DNA from 3 places in the Pseudomonas sp. GW821-FHT01C01 genome. Region 3 is predicted to be linked to each of the others. Evidence: predicted binding sites of a transcription regulator. Region 3 holds the regulator's gene; each other region holds the start of a gene.
The links. The regulator sigma-54, encoded in region 3, starts transcription at its own class of promoters, with help from an activator protein. The targets are predictions, from matches to a motif close to ANTGGCATNNANNTTGCTNT.
Positions count from the first base shown of each region.

Region 1: AC07XF_RS03580 (DNA translocase FtsK) is a predicted target of sigma-54. The motif match lies at 1,432-1,451, and genes of this name have one in related genera.
Region 2: glnA (glutamate--ammonia ligase) is a predicted target of sigma-54. The motif match lies at 3,657-3,676, and genes of this name have one in related genera.

Region 1 covers NZ_JBWKXF010000003.1:214,984-221,112, forward strand. The annotation lists gene aat (leucyl/phenylalanyl-tRNA--protein transferase) at 1-359, opposite strand, end outside; gene trxB (thioredoxin-disulfide reductase) at 422-1,381, opposite strand; gene AC07XF_RS03580 (DNA translocase FtsK) at 1,688-4,099, shown strand; gene lolA (outer membrane lipoprotein periplasmic chaperone LolA) at 4,167-4,790, shown strand; gene AC07XF_RS03590 (replication-associated recombination protein A) at 4,942-6,129, shown strand, end outside.
Region 2 covers NZ_JBWKXF010000005.1:138,242-144,370, forward strand. The annotation lists gene glnL (nitrogen regulation protein NR(II)) at 1-495, opposite strand, end outside; gene AC07XF_RS05500 (hypothetical protein) at 519-677, shown strand; gene AC07XF_RS05505 (DUF4124 domain-containing protein) at 726-1,346, opposite strand; gene AC07XF_RS05510 (DUF4124 domain-containing protein) at 1,343-1,858, opposite strand; gene glnA (glutamate--ammonia ligase) at 2,156-3,562, opposite strand; gene thiI (tRNA uracil 4-sulfurtransferase ThiI) at 3,891-5,345, shown strand; gene typA (translational GTPase TypA) at 5,485-6,129, shown strand, end outside.
Region 3 covers NZ_JBWKXF010000028.1:58,440-64,568, reverse strand. The annotation lists gene lptA (lipopolysaccharide transport periplasmic protein LptA) at 1-263, shown strand, start outside; gene lptB (LPS export ABC transporter ATP-binding protein) at 263-988, shown strand; gene AC07XF_RS17800 (RNA polymerase factor sigma-54) at 1,172-2,665, shown strand; gene hpf (ribosome hibernation-promoting factor, HPF/YfiA family) at 2,740-3,048, shown strand; gene ptsN (PTS IIA-like nitrogen regulatory protein PtsN) at 3,061-3,525, shown strand; gene rapZ (RNase adapter RapZ) at 3,528-4,385, shown strand; gene AC07XF_RS17780 (HPr family phosphocarrier protein) at 4,401-4,676, shown strand; gene pmbA (metalloprotease PmbA) at 4,848-6,129, opposite strand, start outside.

The sequences.
Region 1 (6,129 bases), on a different contig from region 3:
GCGTCCTGCATCGCGTCGGTGATCCAGGTGCCGTCGGCGTAATCCCGGGGAGCTGCGCAGGCGCGGATGACGGCGGCGAAGTCCTCGTCAAAGCTCACTTGATAGCGTTGCTGGCGCAGCAGTTTGTTCAGGCTGCGCGAGACGTGCAATTCGTCGGGAAACAAAACCGTGCGCGGGTCCGGAGACCACCAGAGGATCGGCTGGCCTTCGGAAAACCATGGAAAACACCCGTGGCGATAGGCGTTGATCAGTCGATCAGCGGACAGGTCACCGCCGGCAGCCAGCAACCCGTTGGGGTCGCGCATGGCTTTTTCCAGTGGTGGAAAGGTCAGGGAGTTGCGTTGTAACCAAGTCAGCATGGCGTCCGGGCTTGCAGAAGGGGAGGGCAGTGGCGGGTGTTGACCCGCCATAAAGTTTGCCTTCAAACGACAGGAATGTCGTCGAGGTATTTTTCGGCGTCAAGTGCCGCCATGCAACCAGCCCCGGCAGACGTAACGGCCTGGCGATAAACGTGGTCGGCCACGTCGCCGGCAGCAAACACGCCTGCAATCGCCGTGGCGGTGGCATCGCCTTCGCTGCCTCCCTTGACCAGCAGGTACCCGTCACGCATTTCCAGTTGGCCCGTGAACAGGTCGGTGTTGGGTTTGTGGCCAATGGCGATAAATACGCCGGCCAGTGCGAGCTCCGTGGTTTCACCTGTGTGGCTGTCGCGCAGGCGGGCGCCGGTCACACCGCTGGCATCGCCGAGCACTTCGTCCAGATTCTGGTTCCAATGCAGGCGGACGTTGCCGTTGGCGGCTTTTTCGAAGAGTTTGTCCTGGAGGATTTTCTCCGAGCGTAGCTTGTCGCGCCGATGGACCAGGTGCACTTCTTTGGCGATGTTCGACAGATACAACGCTTCTTCGACCGCCGTGTTACCGCCGCCGACCACTGCGACCACCTGGTTGCGATAAAAGAATCCGTCACAGGTCGCGCAGGCCGAAACCCCTTTGCCGGCAAACGCTTCTTCCGACGGCAGGCCCAGGTATTGCGCGGAAGCGCCGGTGGCAATGATCAGTGCGTCGCAGGTGTAGGTTCCGCCGTCGCCGATCAGCTCGAACGGCCGTTGTTGCAACTTGGCAGTATGGATGTGGTCGTAAACGATCTCGGTGGCAAAGCGCTCGGCGTGTTTTTGCATGCGGTCCATCAGGACGGGCCCGGTCAGGCCTTCGACGTCGCCTGGCCAGTTATCGACTTCGACGGTGGTGGTGAGCTGGCCACCTGCCTGTATGCCGGTAATGACAACGGGTTTGAGGTTGGCACGGGCGGCATAAACGGCTGCGCTGTAACCGGCGGGACCGGAGCCCAGGATAATCAGGCGTGAATGCTTCGCTTCGCTCATAAAAACACCTCATAAGCCTTTGTCACCAAAGAGAATGCATGCTCAAATTGAACGGCATGTCATGTGCTGTTGACTATGCTACACCCAAGGGTCTCAAGCATGGCGTCGTGCGTACAAACCCGTACAATGCCTTGCGTGTTACATATATTCAGTGCGCGGCGTGTTTATAAAAACCGAGGCGCAGTGTTAAAAGTAGTCCCGGTTACGCGTGTTAACTTTTTACCTGCCTGGATTGGGCAGTTTTTTTGGCAGTTTTTATAGACATTCACCAGATGGACGCGCCCATGGCGCAGGAAAAGAAGCGTTTTGAAGAAATCCACCGCAGCACCTAAACCAGCCGTCGTTCCGCTCTGGCGCCAGCACTTGCACTACCGACTCAAGGAAGGTGCGCTGATCGCCATCGGTGCCTTGTGCCTGTTCCTGATGATGGCCTTGTTGACCTATGGCAAGGATGATCCGGGCTGGAGTCATAACAGCAAGATCGACGATGTGCAGAACTTCGGCGGGCCCGCGGGCTCCTACAGCGCCGATATCCTGTTCATGGTGCTGGGTTACTTCGCCTACATCTTCCCGTTACTGTTGGCGATCAAGGCTTACCAGATCTTCCGTCAGCGTCACGAACCGTGGCAGTGGAGCGGTTGGCTGTTCTCCTGGCGCCTGATCGGCCTGGTATTCCTGGTGCTGTCGGGTGCCGCCCTGGCCCATATCCATTTTCATGCCGCGACCGGTCTGCCGGCCGGTGCGGGCGGTGCGCTGGGCGAAAGCCTCGGCGACCTGGCCAGGAATGCCCTGAATATCCAGGGCAGCACGTTGCTGTTTATCGCGTTGTTCCTGTTCGGTCTGACCGTGTTTACCGACCTGTCGTGGTTCAAGGTGATGGACATCACCGGCAAGATCACCCTCGACCTGTTCGAACTGTTCCAGGGCGCGGCCAATCGCTGGTGGGCGGCCCGTACCGAGCGCAAACAACTGGTTGCCCAGTTGCGTGAGGTCGACGACCGTATGGATGAAGTGGTCGCGCCGACCGTCACCGACAAGCGCGAGCAGGCCAAGGTCAAGGAGCGCCTGATCGAGCGTGAGCAAGCCCTGAGCAAGCACATGTCCGAACGCGAGAAGCAGGTGCCGCCAGTGATTGCGCCCGCGCCGCCAAAGCCTGCCGCACCGAGCAAACGCGTCGAAAAAGAGAAACAGGCACCGCTGTTCGTCGACAGCGCCGTGGAAGGCACCTTGCCGCCGATCTCGATTCTCGATCCTGCGGAAAAGAAACAGCTCAATTACTCGCCTGAATCCCTGGCTGCGGTTGGCCACTTGCTGGAAATCAAGCTCAAGGAATTCGGCGTTGAAGTCGCAGTGGATTCGATCCACCCGGGCCCGGTGATTACCCGTTACGAAATCCAGCCGGCTGCCGGCGTCAAGGTCAGCCGCATCTCCAACCTGGCCAAAGACCTGGCCCGTTCCCTGGCCGTGACCAGCGTGCGGGTGGTGGAAGTGATTCCGGGCAAGACCACGGTCGGTATCGAGATTCCCAACGAAGACCGGCAGATCGTGCGTTTCTCCGAGGTGCTGTCGACCCCCGAGTACGACAACTTCAAATCCCCGGTCACCCTGGCCCTGGGTCACGACATCGGCGGCAAGCCGGTCATCACCGACCTGGCGAAAATGCCGCACTTGCTGGTGGCCGGTACCACCGGTTCCGGTAAATCGGTGGGTGTGAACGCGATGATCCTGTCGATTCTGTTCAAGTCCGGCCCGGAAGACGCCAAGCTGATCATGATCGACCCGAAAATGCTTGAACTGTCGATCTACGAAGGCATTCCGCACCTGTTGTGCCCGGTGGTCACCGACATGAAGGACGCCGCCAACGCCTTGCGTTGGAGCGTTGCCGAGATGGAGCGACGCTACAAGCTGATGGCCAAGATGGGCGTACGGAACCTGTCGGGCTTCAACGCCAAGGTCAAGGAAGCCCAGGACGCAGGCGAACCGTTGAGCGATCCGCTGTACAAGCGTGAAAGCATCCACGACGAAGCGCCGCTCCTGCAAAAGCTGCCGACCATCGTGGTGGTGGTCGACGAATTCGCCGACATGATGATGATCGTCGGCAAGAAAGTTGAAGAGTTGATCGCCCGTATTGCGCAGAAAGCTCGTGCGGCCGGTATCCACTTGATCCTCGCGACCCAGCGTCCGTCGGTGGATGTGATCACCGGTCTGATCAAGGCCAACATCCCGACCCGCATGGCGTTCCAGGTATCGAGCAAGATCGACTCGCGGACCATCATCGACCAGGGCGGTGCCGAACAACTGCTGGGCCACGGTGACATGCTGTACATGCCGCCGGGCACCAGTCTGCCGATTCGTGTTCACGGTGCCTTCGTTTCCGACGATGAGGTTCACCGCGTGGTGGAAGCCTGGAAACTGCGTGGCGCGCCGGAATACAACGACGACATTCTCAATGGCGTTGAAGAGGCGGGCAGTGGCTTTGAAGGCAGCAGCGGTGGCGGCGACGGCGACGATCCCGAGGCCGACGCGCTGTATGACGAAGCAGTGCAGTTTGTCCTGGAAAGCCGTCGCGCCTCCATTTCCGCCGTTCAGCGCAAGTTGAAAATCGGCTATAACCGCGCCGCGCGCATGATCGAAGCCATGGAAATGGCCGGGGTTGTGACGTCCATGAACACCAACGGTTCGCGTGAAGTCCTGGCCCCGGGCCCGGTGCGCGACTGACCCAAGTATGAAAGGGGCGGCGCCCTTTGGCGCCGCTCGCACTCCCACGAATGTTATGAGGACTCCCATGCGTCTGATCCGCATGCTGTTGCTGCCGGCACTGGCTTTGACCACGCTCTCGGCTCACGCCGATGACAAGGACGTGGCGCGCCTGACCCAACTGCTGGAAAAATCCCAGACCCTGACCGCACGTTTCTCGCAACTGACCCTTGATGGCACCGGCACCCAGTTGCAGGAAACTGCCGGCGAGATGTCGCTGCAGCGTCCGGGCTTGTTCTACTGGCACACCGATGCACCGGCCGAACAGACCATGATCTCCGATGGCAAGAAAGTCACCCTGTGGGACCCGGACCTGGAACAGGCCACCATCAAGAAACTCGACCAGCGCCTGACCCAGACACCAGCGTTGCTGCTGTCCGGTGATGTGTCCAAGATCAGCCAGAGCTTCGACATCAGCGCCAAGGAAGCGGGCGGCGTGATCGATTTCACCCTCAAGCCGAAGACCAAGGACACCCTGTTCGACAGCCTGCGCCTGTCGTTCCGCAATGGTCTGGTTAACGACATGCAACTGATCGACAGTGTCGGCCAGCGCACCAATATCCTGTTCACCGGGGTGAAGGCCAACGAGCCGATCCCGGCTTCCAAATTCAAATTCGACATCCCCAAGGGTGCGGATGTGATCCAAGAGTAAAACGCCGAACCAGTGTAGGAGCGAGCTTGCTCGCGATAAACCCGAGCACGCCGCGGGGTGTCAGGCTTACAGCGTTATCGTTGGCGACCATCGCGAGCAAGCTCGCTCCTACAGGATCGGCATCAGTCCCAGTGAGGTTTCACAGATAGTCATGGATCTGTTTCGCAGCACCCCGATCGCCCAGCCCTTGGCCGCCCGCTTGCGTGCGGCCAATCTGGACGAGTACGTCGGTCAGGAACACGTGCTCGCTCGCGGCAAGCCCTTGCGCGAAGCGCTGGAGCAGGGTGCGCTGCATTCGATGATTTTCTGGGGGCCGCCGGGCGTGGGTAAAACCACCCTGGCGCGATTGCTCGCGGAAGTCTCGGATGCACACTTCGAAACGGTCTCGGCGGTGCTGGCCGGGGTCAAGGAGATCCGTCAGGCGGTGGAAATCGCCAAGCAGCAGGCCGCGCAGTACGGCCGCCGCACCATTCTGTTCGTCGACGAAGTGCATCGCTTCAACAAGTCCCAGCAGGACGCGTTTCTGCCTTATGTCGAGGACGGCACGCTGATTTTCATCGGCGCGACCACGGAAAACCCTTCGTTTGAACTCAATAACGCCTTGCTGTCGCGGGCGCGTGTCTATGTGCTCAAGAGCCTTGATGAAGCGGCCTTGCGCAAACTGGTGCAGCGCGCACTGACCGAAGAGCGGGGTCTGGGCAAGCGCAACCTGAGCCTCAGCGATGAAGGCTTCCAGATGCTGCTGTCGGCCGCCGATGGCGATGGCCGGCGCTTGCTCAACCTGCTGGAAAACGCCTCGGACCTGGCCGAGGACAACAGTGAAATCGGCACCGAGCTCCTGCAAAGTCTGCTCGGTGACACCCGCCGCCGGTTCGACAAGGGTGGCGAAGCGTTCTACGACCAGATTTCCGCGCTGCATAAATCGGTGCGTGGCTCCAACCCGGATGGCGCGCTGTATTGGTTTGCGCGGATGATCGATGGCGGTTGCGATCCGCTGTACCTGGCCCGGCGCGTGGTGCGCATGGCCAGCGAAGACATCGGCAACGCCGATCCACGTGCCCTGAGCCTGTGTCTGGCGGCGTGGGAAGTGCAGGAGCGTCTCGGCAGCCCCGAAGGTGAGCTGGCGGTGGCCCAGGCCATCACCTATCTGGCCTGCGCGCCGAAAAGCAACGCGGTGTACATGGGCTTCAAGACCGCACTGCGCGCTGCCGCCGAACACGGTTCGCTGGAAGTGCCGCTGCACCTGCGCAATGCGCCGACCAAGCTTATGAAGCAGTTGGGCTACGGCGATGAATACCGTTACGCCCACGATGAGCCGGACGCCTATGCCGCTGGCGAA
Region 2 (6,129 bases), on a different contig from region 3:
TTCTTCCGGCAGTTCCCGGGCCAGCAATTGTGCCGCGCCGCGAATCCCGCCCAACGGGTTCTTGATTTCATGGGCGAGGCCGCGCACCAGCATCTTGCTGGTTTCCTGCTTCGACAGCTGTGCTTCTTCCTTGGTGATTCGCAGCAAGCGGTCGCGGGGGTGGACTTCGAGCAGCAGCATTGTGTCGCCGTTGCTCAGAATCGGCGTTACCGCGTAGTCGACGGTCAGGGTCTGGCCGGTGAGGGCGGTGAGCATGGCTTCGCGCTTGGTGAAGGGGTGCGCTTGTTCGACGGCCTGGCGCAACGAGTTCAGCGCTTCGGTCGATTCGGTAAACAACTCACTGATGAACTGCCCGTGGCTGCGCTGACCGCTGACGGCCAGCAGCATCTCCGCCGCCGGGTTCATGTACTCGAGGCGCAGTCCGGCGTCGAGCAGGATGGTGGCGGTGGTGAGGTTGTCGAGTAGCAAACGGTGGAGTGCGTCGCTAATGGTCATCGGGACCTCTTTTAGAGCAGAGCATGCGCAAGAAAAAAACGCTGGTACGGGCAAAATGCAAAAACCAAACCAAGGCTCCGAAAAGAAGCGTTCAGCGCCTGAAACAGGCGTTTGACGCTCGTTTGCGTGGCGTTCTTCCGGCTTTTGCGGGTACTTTCGAACCAAAATGGGTTGGAATGTGAGTAGGGTGCAAGCAATTGCACCAATATAGTGCGCAAACCTGAACGAGGTTAGAAAAGTCGCAGGAAAGGATTTTTTTCTTCGGCGGGTTTGTCGCCGAGCGGACATTCCGGCCGCTGACCGTAGTCTTCGAGGGCGCAGGGTTTGATCTTGTGCTTCTGGGCAAGAGACGTGCGCTGCATATGGAAAGGTTGGCTGGCGGTACGTTCGACGATGCGCCCCTGTTCGTCGAGGATTTCCACGGACAGGGTATGGCTGCCGCGATCAATGTTACTTAACGGGAACACCGGGCTCAGGCCGGGTTCGGCGGTGGGCTGGCCGTCGAGCAGCAATCGGTAGCGATGACCCCGTTGCAGGCCTGGTTCGCTGGTGACGCTGACGATGATTTCACCGGCGCTGCTGCGGATGGTCGCGTCGGGTTCCGGGACCAGAATGCGCAGCACATCATAGTGGAACAGCGCTTGTTCTTCGGGACGGCTCTCGGCAACCAACGGCGCTGCGCTGGTGGGGTTGGCTGCTATTCGATTTCTCTTTACCAGCGGTACATGCGTGGCGTTGCCGGGTTTGGGTTGGTCGGTGAAAACACGGTTGCCTTGAGGGTCAACGTAAGTAAAGACCTCTGCCGACGCGGGAAGCGCGATGAAGCAGGCGATCAGCAGCCAGGTCTTCAAGGTGTGTGTACTCGTTGCACAGTGAAGGTCGCGGTGGGGCTCTGCTGCACAACGTTTTCGCCATCGATCACCTGCACGGCGAGGCTGTGTTCGCCGCGATCGATGTTAACCAGTTGCAGGATCGGCACATTGCCTGGCTGGCCGTAGGGCTGACCGTCCAGCAGCAGCCGAAGCAGATGCGGGCTTTGCAGGCGTGGTTTGATCTGTACGTTAACGGTGAACGTGCCGTTGTTGGCACGCAGGGCTTCGGTGGTCGGCAGGCCCGTCAGCTCAAGCACTTCATAGGCCTTGCGGAGTTGTTCATTACGCGCGGTTTCAGCAGCAGGCGCGGCTTCGCCGGGAGGCTGGCGTTCAACGCTGTTGAGGGGTGGCAAGTCGACGGGTTGGGCGTTGATGCCGTCAGGCGGTTGGTTGCTGTACGCGGTGGTGCCGTTGGCGTCTGTGTACTTATAGATCTGCGCCGTGGCGGGTAGAACGATCAGCAACAGGATGAAGAGAAAACCACGACCCATGGAATCGACCGGAAACGAAAGTGTTGGGTTGCAGCATAGGTCAGGCTGTGTGTTTGAACCAAGCCGCTAAACATTTGGGTATGAATTATCAATCTCTCTAGAACGCAGTAATTCATTGTGGGAGCGGGCTTGCTCGCGAAAGCGGTCTGTCTGAGAAAGAGATATTGGATGTACCGACGCCTTCGCGGGCAAGCCCGCTCCCACAGGGATGTGCGTCAGCCGTTGAATCGTGGGCAATAAAAAGGCCTCCCGAAGGAGGCCTCTTTTTGTCACGCCGCGTGCCGCAGCGCTACCGGATCAGCAGCTGTAGTACAGCTCGTATTCCAGTGGGTGTACGAAGGTACGTACCTTGATTTCTTCTTCGCTTTTCAGGGCGATGTAAGCGTCGATGAAGTCGTCGCTGAAAACGCCGCCTTTGGTCAGGAACGCACGACCTTTGTCCAGCTCTTCCAGGGCTTCTTTCAGGCTGCCGCAAACTTGTGGGATCTCTTTCGCCTCTTCAGGCGGCAGGTCGTACAGGTTTTTGTCGGCAGCGTCGCCAGGGTGGATCTTGTTCTGGATGCCGTCCAGGCCAGCCATCAACAGTGCTGCGAAGCACAGGTACGGGTTGGCAGCTGGATCCGGGAAGCGTGCTTCGATACGGCGGGCTTTCGGGCTCGACACGTAAGGAATACGGATCGAAGCGGAACGGTTGCGAGCCGAGTAGGCCAGCATCACTGGAGCTTCGAAGCCTGGAACCAGACGCTTGTAGGAGTTGGTTGCCGGGTTGGTGAAGCCGTTCAGGGCCTTACCGTGCTTGATGATGCCGCCGATGAAGTACAGGGCGGTGTCGGACAGGCCGGCATAGCCTTCGCCAGCGAAGGTGTTCTTGCCATCTTTCCAGATGGACATGTGTACGTGCATACCCGAGCCGTTGTCGCCGTACAGTGGCTTAGGCATGAAGGTCGCGGTGCGGCCGTAGGCATCGGCAACGTTGTGCACGACGTACTTCAGGGTTTGGGTTTCGTCGGCTTTCTTCACCAGAGTGTTGAACTTGACGCCGATTTCGTTCTGGCCGGCAGTCGCCACTTCGTGGTGGTGAACTTCGACGGTCAGGCCCATTTCTTCCAGTGCGTTGCACATGGAGGTACGGATTTCGTGGTCGTGGTCGAACGGCGGAACCGGGAAGTAACCACCTTTGACGCCTGGACGGTGGCCTTTGTTGCCGCCTTCGATGTCCTGGTCGGACATCCACGAACCTTGTTCAGAGTAGATCTTGAACATGGAGCCGGAAATGTCGGACTTGAACTTGACCTGGTCGAAGATGAAGAACTCTGGCTCCGGACCGGCGAATACGGTGTCACCGATACCGGTGGCCTTCAGGTGTTCTTCGGCGCGCTTGGCGATCGCACGTGGGTCGCGGTCGTAGCCTTGCATGCTCGAAGGTTCGATGATGTCGCAGACCAGGATCAGGGTCGGTTCTTCGGTGAACGGATCCAGAACAGCGGTGGAGTCGTCCGGCATCAGGATCATGTCGGAGGCTTCGATGCCTTTCCAGCCAGCGATGGAGGAACCGTCGAACATTTTGCCGACTTCGAAGAAGTCGTCATCCAGCGCATCGCGAGCCGGCATGGTCACGTGGTGCTGAGTGCCTTTGGTGTCCGTGAAGCGCAGATCAATCCACTTGACGTCATGATCTTTGATGAGTTGAACCGACTTCGACATAGTGTCCTCCGGGTGGCTTCGGGCTAGTAATGGATGCCCTTAAATGTGGGTGATGCCGGCGCGAATACTCTGCCAAGGCAACCTGCCTCACAAGGGAGCAAATTGCATGCCAGTGCCCCAGCATGGGTTTTTTGCCCCAAAAACACGCTAGTGAGGGCATTTTGCGCTTTAAAGCAGAAAATCTCGCCCTGTAATGTGGCGCTAAATCCAATAAATGACCTGTTTTGGTGCGCGCAAAACCTTCTGCACATTAACTGGTTAAACCTTGAGCAATTTCCGCTATAATCCGCGCCCCCCTTTTTCGGCAGGCCCTGCGCGCGCTGTTTCCATGAAATTAATCGTAAAAGTCTTCCCCGAGATCACCATCAAGAGCCGCCCGGTACGGATGCGTTTCATCCGCCAATTGGCCAAGAACATCCGTGCCGTGCTCCGCGATCTGGACCCGGCCGTGGTGGTGAACGGCGTGTGGGACAACCTCGAGCTGGAAACCCGTATCACCGAGCCCAAGGCCTTGAAAGAGATGGGCGAACGCCTGTGCTGCATGCCGGGCATCGCGCATTTCCTGCAGGTTGATGAATACCCGTACGTCGACTTCGACGACGTGCTCGAAAAGTGCAAGCTGCACTACGGCGATGCGCTGGCCGGCAAGATCTTTTCGGTGCGCTGCAAGCGTGCGGGCAAGCACCCGTTCAGCTCCATGGATGTCGAAAAATACGTCGGCAGCCAGCTGCGTCGCCAGTGCGGCGCCGCCGGAATTGACCTGAAAAACCCGGAAATCGAAGTCCGTATCGAAATTCGCGACCAACGGTTGTTTGTGATCCATAACCAGCACAACGGCATCGGCGGTTATCCGCTGGGTGCACTGGAGCAGACGCTGGTGCTGATGTCCGGCGGCTTCGACTCCACCGTGGCGGCTTACCAGATCATGCGCCGCGGCCTGATGGCGCATTTCTGCTTCTTCAACCTGGGCGGACGTGCCCATGAACTGGGCGTCATGGAAGTCGCGCATTTCATCTGGAAGAAGTACGGCAGCTCCCAGCGCGTGCTATTTGTCAGTGTGCCGTTCGAGGAAGTGCTGGGCGAAATTCTCGGCAAAGTCGATAACAGTCATATGGGCGTAGTATTGAAGCGTATGATGTTGCGCGCTTCGTCCCAAATTGCCGATCGACTGCACATCGAGGCACTGGTCACCGGTGAGGCGATTTCCCAGGTGTCGAGCCAGACGCTGCCGAACCTGTCGGTGATTGATTGCGTGACCGACAAACTGGTCTTGCGCCCGCTGATCGCCAGTCACAAGCAGGACATCATCGACACGGCCAACGAAATCGGCACCGCCGATTTCGCCCGGCACATGCCGGAGTACTGCGGCGTCATTTCGGTCAATCCGAAGACGGCCGCCAAGCGCTACCGTGTCGAGCACGAAGAGAAAGAATTCGATATGGCGGTGCTCGAGCGTGCGCTCGAAAACGCCAAGCTGGTGCCGATCGATCGGGTGATCGACGAATTGGGCCAGGACCTGCAGATTGAAGAAGTCAGCGAAGCGCTGGCCGGTCAGATCGTCATCGACATCCGTCACCCGGATGCCGCTGAAGACGACCCGCTGGACCTTGCTGGCATCGAGGTACAAACGATGCCGTTTTATGCACTGAACGCTCGTTTCAAGGAACTGGACCCTACTCGCCAGTACCTGCTGTATTGCGACAAAGGCGTGATGAGTCGCCTGCATGCCCACCATTTGCTCAGTGAGGGGCATGCCAATGTGCGCGTTTATCGACCGAGCTAAGTGCCCGGGGCTGTTTGCCTGTGGCCTGCGTCACCGGCCCCCCGATGCCACCGTCAAGCTGTAACGGCTTTCACGGACGCTACTGTTAATCGCTGCCAAGACTTGTCAGCACACCGAATCCTCTGATCGAGATACACAAGTGATCGAAAATCTACGTAACATCGCCATCATTGCCCACGTTGACCATGGTAAAACCACCCTGGTAGACAAACTCCTGCGTCAATCCGGCACCCTGGAGCGCAACGAGCTCAATGACGAGCGCGTGATGGACTCCAACGACCAGGAAAAAGAGCGCGGTATTACCATTCTGGCGAAAAACACCGCCATCAACTGGAACGGCTACCACATCAACATCGTGGACACCCCGGGCCACGCCGACTTCGGCGGCGAAGTTGAACGCGTAATGTCGATGGTCGACTCCGTTCTGCTGCTGGTTGACGCTCAAGACGGCCCTATGCCGCAAACCCGTTTCGTGACCAAGAAGGCTTTCGAAGCCGGCCTGCGTCCAATCGTGTGCATCAACAAGGTTGACCGTCCGGGCGCGCGTCCTGACTGGGTTCTGGACCAGATCTTCGACCTGTTCGACAACCTGGGTGCCACCGAAGAACAGCTGGACTTCAAAGTCGTCTACGCCTCGGCCCTGAACGGTATTGCCGGTCTGGACCACACCGAAATGGCTGAAGACATGACCCCGCTGTACCAGTCGATCGTCGACAACGTACCGGCGCCGGCTGTTGACCGTGAAGGTCCGTTCCAGATGCAAATCTCCGCACTGGACTACAAC
Region 3 (6,129 bases):
CGGCTGGCGATACCAAGCCTGTTCAGGGCTGGGGCGTGACCATCCAGTATCACGCCGCGCAAAACCGCGTCGTACTGATCGACAAGGCCAAAGTTGTCGACAAGGACAACAACGTCACCCAAGGCGAAAAAATCGTCTACGACACGGTCAAGAAGCTCGCCAGCGCCGGTCGCGCAACCGGCAGCAAGGTGACCGAGTCGCGCCCGCGCATCGATATGGTGATCCAGCCGAAAAAGAAAACCGACGAGCAAAAGGCCCAGTAATGGCAACTCTGAAAGCTCAGCATCTGGCCAAGAGCTACAAGAGCCGCCAGGTCGTGCGTGATGTCAGCCTGTCCATCGACAGCGGTCAGATCGTCGGCCTGCTTGGCCCCAACGGCGCCGGCAAGACTACCTGCTTCTACATGATCGTCGGCCTGGTACAGGCCGACCAGGGCCGCGTCCTGATCGATGACCTGGACGTCAGCCACCAGCCGATGCACGGTCGCGCGAACGCCGGTATCGGCTACTTGCCGCAAGAAGCATCGATCTTCCGCAAACTGTCGGTGGCCGACAACATCATGGCCATCCTCGAGACCCGCAAGGAACTCGACAAGGCCGGTCGTCGCAAGGAACTGGAAAGCCTGTTGCAGGAATTCCACATCAGCCACATCCGCGACAACCTCGGCATGAGCCTGTCCGGTGGTGAGCGCCGTCGCGTGGAAATCGCCCGCGCCCTGGCCACCAACCCGAAATTCATCCTCCTCGACGAACCTTTCGCCGGCGTGGACCCGATTTCGGTCGGCGACATCAAACAGATCATTTACCACCTCAAGGCCAAAGGCATTGGCGTGCTGATCACGGACCACAACGTTCGTGAAACCCTGGATATCTGCGAAACGGCCTATATCGTCAACGACGGCCAGTTGATCGCCGAAGGTGACGCCGAAACCATCCTGGCCAACGACCTGGTCAAGGAAGTGTACCTGGGCCATGAGTTCCGCCTGTAAGCGCTGAAGCAGTCATGGCGAATGCCAGACCGCTGTAGCGATAAAAATCAACAGGTTTTTATTGTTACAGCGCTCTAGGCAAACACTTCAGTTTCGGGCATATAATTTGCTTATGTTTGGCGCTCCGGCGCCCTGTAGTGGATGGCGCATGCGCGCCGGCGAATAAGGTGTTAAGCCCCTGCCATGAAACCATCGCTAGTCTTGAGAATGGGCCAGCAGCTGACGATGACACCGCAGCTGCAACAGGCCATCCGCCTGCTCCAATTGTCGACCCTGGACCTGCAACAGGAAATCCAGGAGGCCCTGGAGTCCAATCCGATGCTCGAACGCCAGGAAGAAGGCGACGACTTCGACAATTCCGACCCCTTGGCCGACAACACCGAACAAAAGCCCAACACTGACATCCAGGAACCCTCCTACCAGGAAAGCGCCCCGACGGTTGACAACCTCGATGAGGGCGACTGGAACGAGCGCATTCCCAACGAACTCCCCGTCGACACCGCGTGGGAAGACGTTTACCAGACCAGCGCCAGCAGCCTGCCCAGCAATGATGATGACGAGTGGGACTTCACCACCCGCACCTCGGCCGGCGAAAGCCTGCAAAGCCACTTGCTGTGGCAACTGAACCTGGCTCCGATGTCCGACACCGATCGCCTGATCGCCGTGACCCTGATCGACTGCATCAACAATCAGGGCTACCTGGATGAAACCCTCGAGGAGATCCTCGAAGCCTTCGATCCGGAACTGGACATCGAACTGGACGAAATCGAAGCGGTCCTGCACCGCATCCAGCAATTCGAGCCCGCCGGCATCGGCGCCCGCAACCTGGGCGAATGCCTGCTGCTGCAGTTGCGTCAGCTGCCCGCCAAGACCCCTTGGCTGGCCGAGGCAAAGCGCCTGGTCACCGATTACATCGACCTGCTTGGCAGCCGCGACTACAGCCAGTTGATGCGCCGCATGAAGCTCAAGGAAGATGAACTGCGCCAGGTCATCGAGCTGGTCCAGAGCCTCAACCCGCGTCCTGGCTCGCAGATCGAGTCCACCGAAGCCGAGTACGTCGTTCCTGACGTTATCGTGCGCAAGGACAACGAGCGCTGGCTGGTGGAGCTGAATCAGGAGTCGGTGCCACGGCTGCGGGTCAACGCCCAGTACGCCGGTTTCGTGCGCCGCGCCGACACCAGCGCCGACAACACATTCATGCGCAATCAGTTGCAGGAGGCCCGCTGGTTCATCAAGAGCCTGCAAAGCCGTAATGAAACCCTGATGAAAGTGGCCACCCAGATCGTCGAGCATCAGCGCGGCTTCCTCGAATATGGCGACGAAGCCATGAAGCCGCTGGTCCTGCATGACATCGCCGAAGCGGTCGGCATGCATGAGTCGACGATTTCACGGGTGACCACCCAGAAGTTCATGCACACCCCCCGGGGCATTTATGAACTCAAATACTTTTTCTCCAGTCATGTAAGCACCTCCGAAGGCGGCGAATGCTCGTCCACAGCGATCCGCGCGATCATCAAAAAACTGGTTGCCGCGGAAAATCAGAAAAAGCCGTTGAGTGACAGCAAGATCGCTGGTTTACTGGAGGCACAAGGCATTCAGGTGGCCCGCCGCACCGTCGCCAAGTACCGCGAATCCCTCGGGATCGCGCCTTCGAGCGAACGCAAGCGGTTGATGTAGGGCCACGCCACAGCGTTCCAGTGGTAGATCATCTGATCTACCGCTTTATGCACTGGCAACGAAGGAGAAGCTGTATGCAAGTCAACATCAGTGGACACCAACTGGAAGTGACCGAACCTCTTCGCACCTACATCGGCGAAAAACTCGAACGATTGGAGCGACATTTCGACAAGATCACTAATGTGCAGGTCACGATGACCGTCGAAAAACTGAAGCAGAAAATCGAAGCCACGCTGCATATTCCCGGAAATGAAGTGGTCGCAAACGCGGAACATACCGATATGTACGCCGCGATCGACGCACTCACCGACAAGCTGGATAAACAACTCAAAAAGCATAAGGAAAAGACCCAGAGCCTCCTTCAGGGCGCAACCGGTCGTTAACACTCCCAACCCATGATCCGACTTGAAAGTATCCTGACCCCCGGCCGTTCCCTCGTGAACGTGCCGGGCGGCAGTAAAAAGAAAGCCCTCGAACAAATTGCCAATCTGATCGCCCGCGAAGTGCCGGCTCTGGAGATGCAAGATGTCTTCGAGGCGCTGATTGCCCGTGAAAAACTCGGTTCCACCGGTTTTGGCAACGGCATCGCTATTCCACATTGCCGCCTCAAGGGCTGTGTTTCGCCCATCAGTGCATTGATGCACCTCGACGCCCCTATCGATTTCGACGCCATCGACGGCGCGCCGGTTGACCTGTTGTTCGTACTGCTGGTCCCGGAAGCAGCTACCGATGCGCACCTTGAACTGCTGCGACAGATCGCCAGCATGCTCGACCGCAAGGATGTCCGCGAAAAACTGCGTCATGCTGCAAGCAACGAAGCCCTGTATCAGGTTGTCCTGGATGAGCAAAACGGTCAGTAATCATGCGCTTGATCATCGTCAGTGGCCGTTCCGGCTCAGGTAAAAGTACCGCCCTCAACGTTCTTGAGGACAACGGCTACTACTGCATCGACAATCTGCCTGCCGGTCTGCTGCCGGAACTGGCCGAACGAGCATTGATTCATACCGAGCTAATGCAGCCGCTGGTCGCCGTTTCCATCGACGCTCGCAACCTGCCCAGCCACCTGTCACGCTTTCCCGACCTGCTCGAAGAAGTCCGCAGCCGCCACATCCAGTGCGATGTCCTGTACCTGGACGCCGATGAAGAAACCCTGCTCAAGCGCTTCTCGGAAACCCGCCGACGTCACCCCCTGACCAACGCCAACCGCTCGCTGGCCGAAGCCATCAACGTTGAAAGTGTCCTGCTCGGGCCGATTGCCGACCTCGCCGATCTCAAGATCAACACCACCAGCCTGAACCTGTATCAACTGCGCGATACCATCAAACTGCGCCTGTTGAATCAGCCCGAGCCGGGCACTGCGTTCCTGGTGGAGTCCTTCGGGTTCAAGCGTGGCATGCCGGTGGACGCCGACCTGGTGTTCGATGTGCGTTGCCTGCCCAACCCTTACTGGAAACCGGAATTGCGCGAGCAGTCCGGGCTCGATCAACCGGTTGCCGATTACCTGGCGGCACAGCCGGATGTGGAGGAGATGTTCCAGGACATTTCCACATACCTGCTAAAGTGGCTGCCTCGTTTTGCCGCCAGCAACCGCGCCTACGTCACCATTGCCATTGGGTGCACTGGCGGACATCACCGCTCCGTCTACCTGACCGAGCGTTTGGGGCAGGCGCTGCAAAAAACCCTGAAGAACGTCCAGGTTCGCCACCGCGACCTCAGCTAAAGGATTCACATCGCGATGCCTGCTCTGGAAATCGAAATCATCAACAAGCTGGGTCTGCATGCCCGGGCGTCTGCAAAATTCGTCGGAGTCGCCGGCCAGTTCAAGGACTGCACGATCAGGGTAGGACGCACACCTGAATCCACAGTCGATGGCAAAAGCATCATGGCCATGATGATGCTCGCTGCCGGTAAGGGCACCAAAATCCATCTGAGCACGGAAGGCGAGCAGGAACAGGAAGCGATGGACGCACTGGTAGCCCTGATCAACAACTACTTCGACGAAGGCGAGTAACCGCTACGGAATCCTTTCCCGGTGATTTTGTGGCGAGGGAGCGTGCTCCCGCTGGGGCGCGAAGCGGCCCCAACTCCTATCATCGCAATGCATCAGATACACCGCGTTTGCCAATAAAAAAGGCGCGCCCCCCCATTGGGTGGCGCGCCTTTTTTGTACAGCGGCGCTGGCTTAGCTACCCGCCACCGTCATCCGCTCGATCAGCACCGAACCCGTACGGATGTTGCTGCGCAGTTCCAGGTCGTTCCCCACGGCCAGAATCTGTTTGAACATGTCGCGCATGTTGCCGGCGATGGTCACTTCCTGGACCGCGAACTGGATTTCGCCGTTCTCGACCCAGTAACCCGCCGCGCCCCGGGAATAATCACCGGTGACCATGTTCAGCCCCTGGCCCATTAACTCGGTGACCAACAGCCCGCGCCCCATACGCCGCAGCAAGGCCGCCTGGTCTTCATCGCCATGGGTGACGAACAGGTTGTGCACGCCGCCGGCGTTGGCCGTGCTTGGCATTCCAAGCTTGCGGCCGGAGTAGGTGCCGAGGATATAGGACACCAGCTCGCCTTTTTCGACGAACGGTTTGGCGTAGGTGGCCAAACCATCACCGTCGAACGCCGCGCTGCCCATGGCACGCATCAAGTGTGGGCGCTCGTCGATGGTCAGCCACTCCGGAAACAGCTTCTGTCCCAAAGTACCTTCAAGGAACGATGACTTGCGGTACAGGCTGCCGCCGGAAATCGCCGACAGGAAACTGCCGAACAGGCCCCCAGCCAACTCGGCGGAAAACAGCACCGGCACCTCGCAAGTCGGCACCGGACGCGCGCCCAGACGGCTCGCCGCCCGTTGCGCAGCGCGCTGGCCGATACTGACCGGGTCGGCCAGCAGATTGCCCTGGCGGTTCACGTCGTACCAGTAATCACGCTGCATCTGGCCGTCCGCTTCGGCGATCATCACGCAGCTCAAGCTGTGACGAGTCGATGCGTAGCCGCCGATGAAGCCGTGGCTGTTGCCATAAACGCGGCAACCCTGATGGGTGCTGAGGGTGGTGCCGTCAGCGTTCTTGATCCGGCTGTCGGCGGCAAACGCCGCGGCTTCACAGGCCAGGGCCTGCTCGATGGCCTGCTCCGGCGTGATGTCCCATTGGTGAAACAGGTCGAAATCCTGCACATCCCTGGCCATCAACGCTGCATCCGCCAGGCCCGAGGCTTCGTCTTCCGAGGTGTGTTTGGCGATAGCCAGTGCAGCGGCAACCGTTTCGCGAATCGCCTCCGGACCGCTGGCCGAGGTGCTGGCCGAGCCTTTGCGCTGGCCGACGTACAAGGTGATGCCAAAACCCTGATCGCGGTTGAATTCGACCGTTTCGACTTCACGCTGGCGCACCGAAGTCGACAAGCCTTGCTCCAGTGACACCGCTACTTCACAGGCGCTGGCCCCCTGGCGCTTGGCTTCAGCGATG